One region of the Pseudobacter ginsenosidimutans genome, then DNA from elsewhere that is predicted to be linked to it. Evidence: riboswitches for the same ligand, from Rfam matches in the RefSeq annotation. Region 1 holds a riboswitch; the other holds the start of a gene.

Region 1 (7,101 bases):
TCTCCCTTGCTACGGATCACGGCCAGTTGTTCTTCGGTCAGTTCCTTCTTTTTGTTCACACTGTTTTTGCTCGTACTCATAATTTACCTGCGGGCGGCAAATGTAAATCATTTTGACGGAGTGATCAGAGACCGAGCTCTTTCAGAAATGAATCTTTGTAATTACTGCCGATAGGTATCTCGATCCGATGGATGAATACGCGGTTGCCTTCGATATGCGAGATGGCGGATTTGTTGATGATGAAGGAGCGGTGCACCCGGATGAATTGCGCAGCGGGTAATTGTTGCTCAAATCCGGAGAAAGTGATGGCGGGCATATGCGTGTGTTGCGGTGTAACGATCCTGGTGTAATTGCCGCTGGCTTCTGCATACAGGATGTCTTTGAATGGCACACGAAAGATCTTGTTATCGGTGCGGATGAAGAGAGCGTCCTCTCCTTTTTCCGATTCCTGTTGTCCATTTACAGGATTCCTTTTTGCATATTTTCTATGGCTTTGTCAACGGCCATGATAAAACGCTCAAGGGAAAAAGGTTTGAGCAGGTAATCGCAGGCTGCGAGATCGAATGCATTTACGGCATATTCCTTGTAAGCCGTGGTGAAGATCACCTGTGGCGGCTCTTTCACAGTTTTCAGGAAGGCGATGCCATCCAGCACCGGCATATTGATATCGAGGAAAAGGATATCCACGGAATGTTCCTGCAATGCGGCTTTGGCTTCCAATGCATTGGAGCAGCTGGCTACTACCTGTAAAGCTGGAAGATGCCTGCAATAACCTTCGATGATCTCGCGGGCAATAGGCTCATCATCTGCGATCACACAATTGTACCTGGCCATTATTTTGCTTTTAGTTGTAACATCACGGAATAGGAATTGTCCTTGTCTTCGATACTGAGATCGTATTCTCCCGGATACAGCAGCGCCAGCCTTTTTCGTACACTTTCCAGGCCAAAGCCGCTATGAGAGTTCAGCATTGTACTTCCCTGATTGTTGCTGTTGGAATTCCAGACGGCAAACAAAATGGTGTCTTTCCAGGTTTTGAGTTGCATGCTGATCTGTATCTCCTGGTTGGTTGTATTTTTCGCATGTTTGAATGCGTTCTCGATGAACACGATCAGCAGCAGCGGTGCAATCCTAATCTCAGGATTGATATTCGGTTCGATCTCCACATACAGCAACAGTTTCTCTCCTACCCTGATCTTTTCAAATTCGATATAGTTCTGGATATAGTCCAGCTCATGTTTGAGTAGTACGAATTGTTCCTTTGCATCATACACGGAATAACGGAGCAGGTCTGAAAGTTTCAGCAAGAGCGGCGGCACTTTATCATGTCGTGTAAGACTGATGCCATAAATATTATTGAGGGTATTGAAAAGGAAATGCGGGCTGAGCTGGCTTTGCAGTAATTGTAATTCGCTCTGGCTTTGGGCAGCTGAGACTTTGGCTTCATTGAGCTGTCCTTTCACGGTAACACGGATCAGTTTGATCAGTATACCGGAGGTGATGCTCAGGATCAGCAGTGGCACTCCCATGAAGAGAAAGGCCATGAAATCCGAGCTCATCCGCAAAGTAGCGCCAGCCATGATGAATACGAGGATAATAGTAAAGAAAATGATCACACCCAGCCAGAAGAAGATCCGCCTGGGAATTTTATATTCCTTGCTGGCCCAGAGCAGAGACACATACCTGCCCATAAAAATGCCGAGAATGAAAAACACGGTGATCAGGAAGGCCGTTACTTCCTCATTGTTGTTCATCCGCTCTTTCGTATAGAAAAGAGCAGCCATGAAAATGGGGATTCCGGCTCCGATGGCCAGCCAGAGATAACCTGGATTGGTGGGCGCTTTTGGGTTGGCTGTATTTCCTTTGAGCTTCATAATGTTTTTTTCAGTGGTGGTAACACAAAACTGGACAGGCAAATCCAGACCACGAAAAGTTCCTGACGAATACTGACCGCACACTGATGGAACACCGTTATGGATGGACGAAAACCTTTGTCATGCCCGGCCGGGCTTCCGTCATGCCACAAGCCTTGTTCAACATGATTATTTCCTGACGCTGCAACCCTTCGCCAAATTTGCAGAAACCTTCATCTCTTTAACCGCTAACATCATGAGAACAATCTTACTATTCCTCTTTTTCATTATTACTGTTTCAGATCTGATGGCCCAGGGCAGGTTCCGGGCAACGGTCAGTGGTCAGATCAAAGATATACAAAACGAACCCGTTTCCGGAGCAACGGTAAACTTATTGATGGCCGGGGATTCCACTGTAGTGATACGCCTTACGTCGGGGAACAATGGCAGTTTCGAGTTAAAAGTCGGCAGCCCTGGTATCTACCTTCTGGCTGTATCAGCAATCAGTATGGAGCCTTTTATCAGTCTTCCATTCACTATCGACAGTGCAGGCAAAAAGCTGCAGTGGCCGGCCATCATTCTTCGTCCTCAGAAAAAGACCGCCCTGAAAGAAGTGGTGGTCACTGCCAAAAAACCTTTGCTTGAATATGATCTTGACAAAACCATCGTGAATGTGGAATCGATGATCGGCGCTGCTGCAGGCAGCTCCCTGGAAGTGCTGGAAAAAACACCGGGAGTAACGGTAGATAATAATGGGGAGATCACAATGAATGGTATGCAGAGCGTTACTGTACTGATAGACGGAAGACCAACCTATATGAGCGGCCGTGATCTTGCAGCCTACCTGCGCTCCCTGCCCGGAAGCCTGCTTGAAAAGATAGAGCTCATCACCAATCCTCCTGCAAAATATGATGCCAATGGCGGAGCCCTCATCAATATAAAACTGAAGAAGAAAAGAACGCAGGGCTATGCAGGCAGCGCCACCCACAATTCAAATATTGGAAAACGATACAGAACATACAATTCCATCAACCTTAATTACCTCAACAGGAAGATCAACTATTTCGGCAACTTCAGTTACAGCCGCTATACTGAGCGCAATCAAAGTACGGATGACAGGGCATTCTTTACGACCGGCGGACAACGAACTACCGCCACGAAAGTGGAAAACGATAACGATGCCCGCAGTGACGAGCTCTCTGCCAGACTGGGAATGGACTATAATCTCAACAAAAAAACAACCCTGGGCATTATCCTGAATGGCACAACCCGGAAAAGGAACGATGGATCGGAATACATCACGCAAATGTTCAGCACCAACGATTATCCGGATTCCACCGGCAGGGGCAACAACTCCACCCATGGCAGATGGGAACAACTGGGAGCCAATGCCAATATGCAGCACCGGTTCACAGAAAAAGGCGAAGAAATAACAGCAGACCTCAATTATATCCGATACAATAACAGAAGTACGCAGGACCTGAGCAATTACGTTGAAGACCAGTCAGGCCAGTTGGGCAATATCAGCAATTTCCTTTACCGGCTTCCCTACAGTACCGATGTATTCACTGCAAGAATGGATTATTCATTACCATTGAAAAACAAGGCAAGCTTCAGCACCGGCCTCAAATCAGGGCTGGTAAAGAACAATCACCAATCCGACTATTATTCCATTCCTGACAACAAGCCTGTTCCGGATTACAGTAAATCCAACCACTTCATCTATCGTGAATATATACACGCTTTGTATGTGAACGGGCGGAAAGACTGGAAACGATTCGGTCTGCAACTCGGCCTGAGATGGGAGTACACGCAAACCAAAGGCAACCAGCTGGGAAACGAGGCAGTGGCCCCATCGATGTTCAGACGTAACTACCATTCCTTTTTTCCATCTTTCTTCACTTCTTACAAACTGGACAGTGCGGGAAAAAACTCACTGGCATTCAGTTATGCCAGAAGGATCAACCGGCCGGGCTATCACCAGCTCAACCCATTCCTGTTCTTTATCGATCAGTACAGCTATACCACCGGTAACCCCATGCTGAATCCCACAATCGCCAATCGCATTGAACTGAACTGGCGATACAAACAATTACTGACCACCCGTCTCATGTACGAAAGGCAGGATGATGGCATTGCCAATGCTACGCAGATCGATAAGAACACGCAGATCAACAGGCCGGAAAATTTCGCAGCCCGCGATCTCCTTGCATTGATGGTGAACCTGAGTTTCAAACCCGCCAAATGGTGGAACATGAACTTTCATATTGCCGGCGCCAGATTCTCTACAAATGGAAAGCTGTACAACCAGTCGATCGACCTTCAACTCTATACCTGGAGAACGCAAATACAGAATCAATTCAGCATAAGCAAAACCTGGAGCGCAGAGCTGTATGCCACTTATCACGCGCCGAACATCAACTTCCAGACCTACGTGAAATCCAGGTATTGGATAAATACGGCCGTCCAAAAGAAAGTATTGAAGAACAAAGGCTCCATCAAGCTCAACCTGGAAGATATTTTCCATTCCATGGGAACCAGGGAGGAGAACAGGGGCCTGGTGAATGCATATTCTTTCCGCACCAATGATCCCGATACGCGACGTATAGCCATTTCCTTCAGCTACAATTTTGGTAAGGAAACATTCAGCCGTAAACGAAAATACAATGACGATGCTGCCGATGAATTAAAAGAGCGGGCACAGTAAAGGATTTTCCCGATCACAATCTTTTTGCTCCCGATCCCGAAAACAGGATGTACTCAGCATTGATGTAAAATTCTAATCAACCAGCATAAACGAAGCCGCTTGCTGCGATTTTGCAGCAGGCGGCTTTCTAATATAAAATATCATTACCTTCGCCCCCGCATTTGGTTCTTCAACCACTCCGGTGGAAGAGGATTAAAATGGGAACCCGGTGTAAATCCGGGACTATCCCCGTAGCTGTAAATTCCAGTAATGGTTTGTCTAACAAAGCCACTGTTCTCGCTCCCCGCAGAATGGGAAGGCAGGCAAACCGGAATAAGTCAGAAGACCTGCCAGATGCTCTAGTCGTAGCTTTCGGGTGAAAGGTTTCAGGACAACAGTGCGGACCCCGCATGTATTCCATCTATTCCTGCAAGGCTATTACTGATCTGAGAATGTTTTTTCATCAATTCAAAATTGATCTGTAATACCATCAGCTCATGAAAAATGTAATCAAAGTATCCGCACTCTGCATTGTAACCACTATGGCAGGGCTCACCGGATGTAAAAAAGATTCCGACGAGAAAATACCGGATGCCGTAACTATCAAAACACCTGCCGGAGGTTTCACAGCCGACAGGTTGAAAACACTGAAGCTTTCCACAGAAACCAATATTACCAACGGAACCCGGGAATGGAAAGTAGACGATCAGCTGGTGAGCACAGACAGTGTTTACTATTTCATCAGCGACAAGGAAGGTACTTACCAGGTATCCATCACAGTTAGTAACGGCAACAGGATTGCCACCAGCACAGCAACCATCCAGGTGAAGAATGAAACGGTTGCGTACAAACGTAATGCCATGAAAGTATTCGATTTTCAGCCGGCGCCAGGTCAATTCCTGAATGAACTGCCCATGTGGGAATCAGGCATTACCGAAGCACAGATGATCGCCAGGGCACAGGATGAGATCCTGGCCAACCGCATGGTGTCTCTCGGTACTTTTGGCGGCTATATCGTAATGGGCTTCGACCACGCCGTTATGAACGTTCCCGGACAGGCCAATTTCAGGGTGCTGGGCAATGGATTCGCTACCTGGTCTGAAGCCGGTATCATCGAAGTAGCCGTAGATGCCAATGGCAACGGATTGCCCGATGATGAATGGTTCGAGATCGCAGGATCGGAATACAACAAAGCCTCCACCATCAAAGATTATGAGATCACCTATTACAAGCCCAATGAAGAAAAAGAACCCGTGACCCACCCCAATTTCCCTTACGCATCGGATATGGAATATATCAAATGGACAGATAACAAAGGGGCACCGGATATGTGTATAAGAACTCTTTCCATAGTCAATCCTATTATCCCCAGTGGAAAGGGAATACCCTCACCTTCAAAGGCACTAAGATCGCGAATGATAAGATCGAGAACAGTTCAGAAGATCCGGAATTCCCGTATTGGACCAGTGGTGAATTCGATTTCGGTTATGCAGATAACTGGCCGAATAGCGATGAAAGATCCGCTATAAAGCTGGATTGGGCCGTGAGTAAAAAAACCGGACAACCCGTAAAACTTTCCGGCATTCACTTCGTGCGTGTATACACCGGCCTGCTCGCCGATATCGGCTGGCTCGGAGAGCTCTCTACTGAAGTTGGAGGAGCAGAAGACCTTAATATTCCAAAAAAATAATCGGACGATCAGGGCTTGCAAAGCCTTGCCATAACTAACTTTTATGGTCATGCGCTTTGCAGTCTGCTGGTTGAATTTTCCTGTTAATGAAGCATCCCTTTTCATACCTTCTCCTCTCCCTTCTTTGCTCAACCGCGGCGGTTCAAGGCTTCGCGCAGCAGCAGCACAGTTCCGGCGTTCGTCACCTGGATTCCGTTGTAGTAACTGGTGAAAGATCCCGCAGGGAGATCATTCCTGTGCAGGTACTTTCCGGAGCAGCGCTGAAAAAACTCAGCGTGTATTCCGTGGCAGATGCCATCCGCTATTTCTCCGGTGTACAGGTGAAAGATTATGGCGGTATCGGCGGACTGAAAACGGTGGATGTGCGCAGCCTGGGCAGCCATCATGTAAAAGTATTCTACGATGATATTGAATTCAGCAATGCCCAGAACGGCGTAGTGGACCTGGGCAGGTTTTCGCTTGACAATATGGAAGCCATCAGTCTCCACAATGGTCAGAAAAGCGCCATCCTGCAATCAGCCAAAGATTATGCATCTGCCAGTTCCGTTTACCTCACTGCCCGTATGCCGCAGGTAACAAAAGAGAAAAAAGATCTCTTCAAAGCCACCATCAAAGCAGGTTCCTTTGGCACCATCAACCCTTCAGGATTCTGGGAACACAGATGGTCAGACAAGATCAGTTCTGCGTTCAGTGCAGAATTCCTGAACACTAGCGGAGAATACAAATTCCGCTACGCGAAAAAAGACGGATACGATACAACAGAAAAAAGGAAAAATGGAAATGTGCAATTGTTCCGCCTGGAAGGAACAGTATTTGGCAAAGTATTGAATGGTGAATGGAAAGCCAGGCTGTACTGGTACAAATCAGAAAGA
Region 2 (7,101 bases), 3.8 Mb from region 1:
TTATGGGGTGAATTCATTCTTAAGCCGCAGCACGAAACATTACACTCGATGCCGGAGACGGAAGACCTGACTATGCATCTGGCAGGTATTTTTGATATAGAGGTTTGTGAGCATGCCCTAATGAGAGCCACTGACGGCTCACTTGTGTACCTGGCTAAACGATTCGACAGGGAAAAAGGACGAAAAATACATATCGAAGATTTCTGCCAACTGTCTGAGTTCCTGACAGAGAATAAATACAAAGGATCTTACGATAAAGCAGGGAAGCTCATTCTTACCTGGTGCACCAATACGGGTTTCGATAAGCTCCGCTATTTTGAATTATTGTTATTTAGTTACCTGAGCGGTAACAATGATATGCACCTGAAAAACTTTTCACTGATTCACCGGGATGGGAATATAGCGCTCAGTCCTGCTTATGACCTGTTGAATGTAAACCTCATTTTCCCCAAAGACCAGGAGGAGATGGCCTTACTGTTGAACGGAAGAAAGAAAAAAATTCAGCTAAGGGATTTTGAAGCGTTGGGAATTGTGTTGGGCATCCCTGATAAAGTAAGAGTCAACAGCTATAAAAAATTCAGTGGTAAGAACAAGGAGGTAGAGCAGATGATCAGAGCTTCGTTTCTACCTCCGGACCTGCAGGAACAGTATTGGCTGATCTGGAGCAAAAAGCAACAGATTTTTTCATAACCTGGAAAAGCAGGAAGCTCCTGGCCCGCAGATAACAGCGTCTGCGGGCCAGGCCATTTTTACCCAGCCATTACGTTTATTTCAAATGTGTTTCGGGCTAATTCAGGCGTTCATTGAACTGTCAAACTCTCCGGAACTTTTATTCACAGCCTGTTGATTTCTTTATCCTCCGTCAATTAAATTTATTGTGAACTTTATTCAACTGCATTACGCAATATTTCCTTTTATATAGGGTCATACGTTAGGGATCAAATCAGACAAAATGTTTGGTCCCAGGGGATTGTATCACGATTAAAGAAATTGATTTATGGGATTATTTGACAAGAGGGTTCAGTACAAACCATTTGAATATCCGGAGGTACTCCAGTACACATCGGCCATCAACAAATCCTTCTGGGTTCACTCGGAAGTTGACTTTACGGCCGATATCCAGGATTTTCATGCACACCTGACCCCTGCGGAACAGAATGCTGTGAAGAACAGCCTGCTTTCCATTGCCCAGGTGGAAGTGGCAGTAAAATCTTTCTGGGGCAACCTTTACCATCATTTTCCCAAGCCCGAGATCAATGGGCTGGGTTCTACCTTCGCCGAGTGCGAATTCCGTCACTCCGAAGCGTATTCACGCCTGCTGGAAGTGCTTGGTTACAACAATGAATTCGAAAACCTCCTGAAAGTTCCGGTGATCCAGGAGCGTATCAACTATCTGTCAGCCGCGCTGGCCAATACCAAATCCACCGACAAAAAAGAATATACTGTTTCGCTCATCCTCTTCAGTCTCCTGATCGAGAACGTGAGCCTCTTCAGTCAGTTTGCCATCATCCTGGCCTTTACCAGGTTCAAAGGACTGATGAAGAACGTGAGCAATATCATCGCCTGGACTTCAGTGGACGAGCAGATCCACGCCAATGCCGGTATTTTCCTCATCAATAAACTGAAGGAAGAATATCCGGAGATTTTCACGCCTGATACCATCAGCCATGTGCATGATATCGTTAAGCAATCCATCGAAACGGAAAGCCGTATGCTGGACTGGATCTTCAATGCAGGTAATATCGAGATCGTGAACAAACAAGATCTCACCAACTTCATGAAGAGAAGGGCTGATGACAGCCTGCAACAGATCGGAATGCCAGCCATCTTCAACGTTACTGCCAAAGAAGCCGGGGCCATGTTGTGGTTTGAAGAGGAAGTATTCTCCAATAGTCTGGACGACTTCTTTGCCAAGAGGCCCGTTGAATATACCAAGTTCGACAAGAGCATTTCTGCTCACGATTTGTTTTAATTGATTGAGATTAGTGTTTATCCAAACCCATTAAATCTTTTGTGTATGACAACATTATTTGAAACTGCCGCACCAGCTGCGGACCAATTACCAGATATAGCCGGCAAATATGAGCAGGAAAAATTGTGGTGGAAGAATGAAGAAAGTGAACAGATCCTGAACAGGGGCTATCTGCTGAAAGGGGAGACTGTTGAAGGTGCTATCGAACGTATCTGCAGCGCTGCAGCGCAACGTTTGTACAAGCCGGAGCTGAAAGATGCTTTCAAAGAAATGGTGGAAAGAGGATGGATGAGCCTCAGCTCTCCCATCTGGGCCAATATGGGTACGGAAAGAGGATTGCCTATCTCCTGCTTCAACGTACACGTTCCCGATCATATCGAAGGCATCACCCACAAACTGGGTGAAGTGATCATGCAAACCAAGCTCGGCGGCGGAACCTCCGCTTACTTCGGCGCCCTCCGCGAACGCGGAAGCGCAGTGACCGACAATGGTAAGAGCAGTGGAGCCGTTAGTTTCATGCGCCTTTTCGATACAGCCATGGACACCATCTCACAAGGTGGCGTTAGACGCGGCGCCTTTGCTGCCTACATGGATATCGATCACGGTGATATCGAAGAATTCCTCTCTATCAAAGATATCGGTCACCCCATCCAGAATCTTTTCTACGGTGTTTGTGTGCCCGACTATTGGATGCAGGATATGATCGATGGAGATATGAAGAAAAGGGAGATCTGGGCCAAAGTGCTTGAAAGCCGCCAGCAGAAAGGACTTCCATATATCTTCTTCTCCGATAACGTGAACAGGAACAAACCACAGGTATACAAAGACCAGAACCTGACCATTCACGCCAGCAATCTCTGTTCCGAGATCATGCTGCCCTCTTCCATCGACGAGTCATTCATCTGCTGCCTCTCCTCCATGAACCTGGAGCTGTACGATGAATGGAAAGATACCAATGCAGTGAAGCTGGCAGTATTCTTCCTCGATGCAGTATTGCAGGAATTCATCGCCAAAACTGAAGGCAATCACTATCTCGAAGCAGCCAACAAGTTTGCCAAAAGACACCGCGCGCTCGGATTAGGCGTACTGGGATGGCATTCTTACCTGCAAAAGAATATGATACCGTTTGAAGGACTGCGCGCCAAGCAACTGACCGCCGCCATTTTCAAAGACATCCAGGAGAAAGCCAACAAGGCCAGCAAAGACCTGGCATGGATCTATGGCGAACCCGATCTGTTGAAAGGATACGGCAAGAGGAACACCACTTTGCTGGCCATCGCTCCAACAACTTCTTCCAGCGCGATCCTCGGACAAACATCACCCGGCATCGAGCCATTCAGCAGCAACTATTACAAAGCAGGTCTTTCCAAAGGCAACTTCATGCGCAAGAACAAATACCTGAAAGAACTGCTGGTGAAGAAAGGCATCGATAATGAAGATACATGGCGCGGCATTATGCTGAACCATGGTAGCGTACAGCACCTGAAAGAGCTGACACAGGATGAAAAAGATGTGTTCAAAACATTCAAGGAGATCAGTCAGCTGGAAATCATCCAACAGGCTTCCATCCGTCAGCAATATGTTGACCAGAGCCAGAGCCTGAACCTGAACATCCCTTCGGATCTTCCCGTAAGAGAAGTGAACAAACTGCTGATCGAAGCCTGGAAACTGGGTGTTAAGACCCTGTACTACCAGCGCAGCCAAAGCGTTTCAAAAGAAATGGTCACCAACCTGGTGAGCTGCAAAAGCTGCGAAGCATAGACTTATCTTTCTATAGTATATCGAAGGCGCACCTCTTGCAGGTGCGCTTTTGCTTTTCAGATCAACCTCTTCATTTCCTGCAAATGCACTAATTTGCATCCTCAAGTTCTTTTCTATACATCTTATCAAACAGTATAGGTTCCCATGTAAGATGGGATTAATAGGGAATTGTGTGCGAATCACAAGCTGTCCCGCAACTGTAAGTAACATACCTGAGTTTTTACCCTCGTTGTCCACTGTTCCGCAAACACGGAATGGGAAGGACGGTAGAAACGTTACAAGCCAGGAGACCTGCCTTTATTGAATTTGACAGTGCTTTCGTGGAAAGAAGCGATTGTTGAATTGATATGCTCCAACACATACCGCTTTAGCTTCAGCTGGTAATGTGATCGCATGCGCATATCCATCTCTTCCGTCTTTCTTCTTTTTCATTATTGCATTCCTGTTTAGCAAAGAGCTTTTAACTGATTCATCATCTTTAAAAGCGAGAACATGCAAACACAAAACCTCGGCTACCCGCGGATTGGCAGCCAAAGAGAACTCAAGAAAGCATCAGAGCAGTACTGGGCCGGAAAACTGAGTGCACAGCAACTGATGCAAACCGGTAGCGCCATCAGGCTGCACAACTGGAAACTGCAAAAAGATGCCGGTATCGATCTCATTCCCTGCAATGATTTTTCTTTTTATGACCAGGTGCTGGACACCAGTTTGATGGTTGGGGCTATCCCTGCCCGTTACCACGACCTTGTGCAGGAGAAACAGCTGCCGCATATCGATCTGCTCTTCGCCATGGCCAGGGGCTATCAGAAAGATGGCTATGATATCACTGCCATGGAAATGACCAAATGGTTCGATACCAATTATCATTACATCGTTCCGGAATTCACAGCCAATCAGCAGTTCACTTTGTTCAGCAACAAAGCGCTGAATGAATTCAGTGAAGCAAGGCAGCATGGCATCCCGGCAAAGCCGGTGCTGCTCGGACCTGTTTCTTATCTCCTGCTGGGTAAAGAAAAGGAGCCAGGATTCCATCGCCTCGAACTGATCAAGAACCTGTTACCAGTGTACCTGGAAATGTTGAGCAAGCTTGAAGAGGCAGGCGCTTACTATATTCAGTTGGATGAGCCCTGTCTGTCACTTGACCTTACAGATGCCGAAAGGAAGGTGTTCACCAAAACCTACCAGGAGATCAGGAATAAATTCCCGCAACTGCAGCTCATACTTGCCAGTTATTTCGAATGTTATGGAGAGAATCTGGCAACAGTTCTGAGCCTCCCGGTACAGGTGCTGCACCTGGACCTCGTACGATGCCCTTCTCAACTGGATGATATTCTCGCCACGGAAATTGTACGTACCCGAACGGTCCTCTCTCTTGGTGTGGTGGATGGAAGGAATATCTGGAAAAATAATTTTGAGCATACCCTTGCACTGATCAATAAAGCTGTAGCCAAACTGGGTGCAGACAGGGTTTGGCTTGCGCCATCCTGTTCATTATTGCATGTTCCCTGTGACCTGGAATTGGAGAAAAATGAAAAAACACTCGCGCCGGAGATCAGGCAGTGGCTGGCATTCGCCAAACAGAAGATCGAAGAACTGGTTACACTCAAACAACTGGCGGCAGGAGAGAACAATGAAATAGCCAATGCCAGATTGAAAGAGAATATAACGGCTAATAATAACCGTAAAACATCTGCCCTGATCCATAATTCAACGGTGAAAGACCGGGTAGCGGCAATAACTCCAAAGGACGCATCCCGCAACAGTGTATTTGCTGATCGTAAAAAACTTCAGCATGAAGCATTGAAGCTGCCTTTGTTCCCTACCACTACTATCGGTTCTTTTCCGCAAACAGCTGAAGTGAGAAGCTGGCGGGCTAAATGGAAAAAGGGAGAGCTCACACAGGAACAATACGATGAACTGATCGAAAAGGAAACTGAAGCGAGTATCCGCTGGCAGGAAGAGATGGGGATCGATGTACTGGTCCATGGCGAATTCGAGCGCAATGATATGGTGGAGTATTTCGGCGAGCAGCTCAGTGGTTTCGTATTCTCTCAGAATGGCTGGGTGCAGAGCTATGGCAGCCGCTGCGTGAAGCCGCCCATCATTTATGGAGACGTGAGCCGCCCTGCTCCCATGACCATACGCTGGACATCCTATGCGCAATCACTCACGGGCAAACCCGTGAAAGGAATGCTCACCGGACCGGTCACGATACTGCAATGGAGCTTCGTGCGCAATGACCAGCCTCGCAGTGAAACCTGTACCCAGATTGCGCTTGCGATCAGGGATGAAGTAATTGGTTTGGAACAGTCCGGCATTGGCCTGATCCAAATTGATGAACCTGCCATTCGCGAAGGGCTTCCCTTGCGCAGGGAGCATTGGTCAGATTATCTCAACTGGGCTGTGCGTGCTTTCAGGATCTCAGCAAGTGGTGTGAAGGATGCCACGCAGATCCATACGCATATGTGTTATTCCGAGTTCAATGATATCATTTCACAGATCGCGGATATGGATGCCGATGTGATCACCATCGAGTGCAGCCGTTCACAAATGGAATTGCTGGATGCATTTGCTGAATTCAAATACCCCAATGAGATCGGACCGGGTGTGTATGATATTCACTCCCCGCGCGTGCCATCGAAAGAGGAAATGATTCGGCTCATGGAAAAAGCGAGGGCTGTCATACCTTCGGAACAACTCTGGGTGAACCCCGACTGCGGCCTGAAAACCCGCGGCTGGAGCGAAACCAAAGCAGCTTTGCAGGAAATGGTGGAAGCCGCCAGGGAACTGAGAAAGAACATGGCCGTTCAGGCATGATATATTTTTCCAACAGGCTGAATAGCCTCAGCCTGTTGGTTTCATTCATTAACAATAACTGATGAACCAGGAAAGAAGAGACCAATCCATTACAAGGATCTTTAAAGCAGTATTTCCAGACAGCACCAATCATTATGACACATTATTCGGAGGCACCGCCATGGCGCTGATGGACGAGGTTGCATTCATAACTGCTACGCGCTACAGCCGGCAACGCATGGTAACGGTGAGCAGCGACCGAATCGATTTCAAGATGCCGATCCCCGCAGGCACCATCATCGAGCTGGTGGGCATGGTATCCTATGTTGGCAATACCAGCCTGAAGGTAAAAGTGGAAGTGTTCATAGAACAGATGTACTCCAACGACAGGGACAGGGCCATCAGCGGCGAGTTTACATTTGTAGCCATAGATGAGAACAAGAAAGCAGCCAAAATATCATGATCTGAAAAGCTTCTTTTTTTCATTGACCGTCTGTCAATTTGAATAATTCTTTGCGATACTGGCCCCGCTATTTATGGCATTTACATAGTATATACCCGTTTTTGTCAAA

What was found. Region 1 has a riboswitch for cobalamin ahead of FSB84_RS25345 (PKD-like domain-containing protein). Riboswitches for the same ligand answer to the same signal wherever they lie in the genome.
Region 2: it holds a riboswitch for cobalamin, as region 1 does, so the genes downstream of both, metE (5-methyltetrahydropteroyltriglutamate--homocysteine S-methyltransferase) here and FSB84_RS25345 (PKD-like domain-containing protein) in region 1, are expected to answer to the same signal.

The regions. Positions count from the first base shown of each region.
Region 1 covers NZ_CP042431.1:6,464,513-6,471,613, forward strand. Annotated here, with positions in the region: gene FSB84_RS25325 (UvrD-helicase domain-containing protein) at 1-80, opposite strand, end outside; gene FSB84_RS31260 (LytR/AlgR family response regulator transcription factor) at 125-391, opposite strand; gene FSB84_RS31265 (LytR/AlgR family response regulator transcription factor) at 460-834, opposite strand; gene FSB84_RS25335 (sensor histidine kinase) at 834-1,874, opposite strand; gene FSB84_RS25340 (outer membrane beta-barrel protein) at 2,110-4,560, shown strand; cobalamin riboswitch at 4,706-4,908, shown strand; gene FSB84_RS25345 (PKD-like domain-containing protein) at 5,037-6,068, shown strand; gene FSB84_RS30740 (hypothetical protein) at 6,083-6,229, shown strand; gene FSB84_RS25350 (TonB-dependent receptor plug domain-containing protein) at 6,316-7,101, shown strand, end outside.
Region 2 covers NZ_CP042431.1:2,515,605-2,522,705, forward strand. Annotated here, with positions in the region: gene FSB84_RS10330 (HipA domain-containing protein) at 1-690, shown strand, start outside; gene FSB84_RS10335 (ribonucleotide-diphosphate reductase subunit beta) at 998-1,972, shown strand; gene FSB84_RS10340 (ribonucleoside-diphosphate reductase subunit alpha) at 2,018-3,733, shown strand; cobalamin riboswitch at 3,853-4,046, shown strand; gene metE (5-methyltetrahydropteroyltriglutamate--homocysteine S-methyltransferase) at 4,226-6,550, shown strand; gene FSB84_RS10350 (acyl-CoA thioesterase) at 6,612-6,992, shown strand.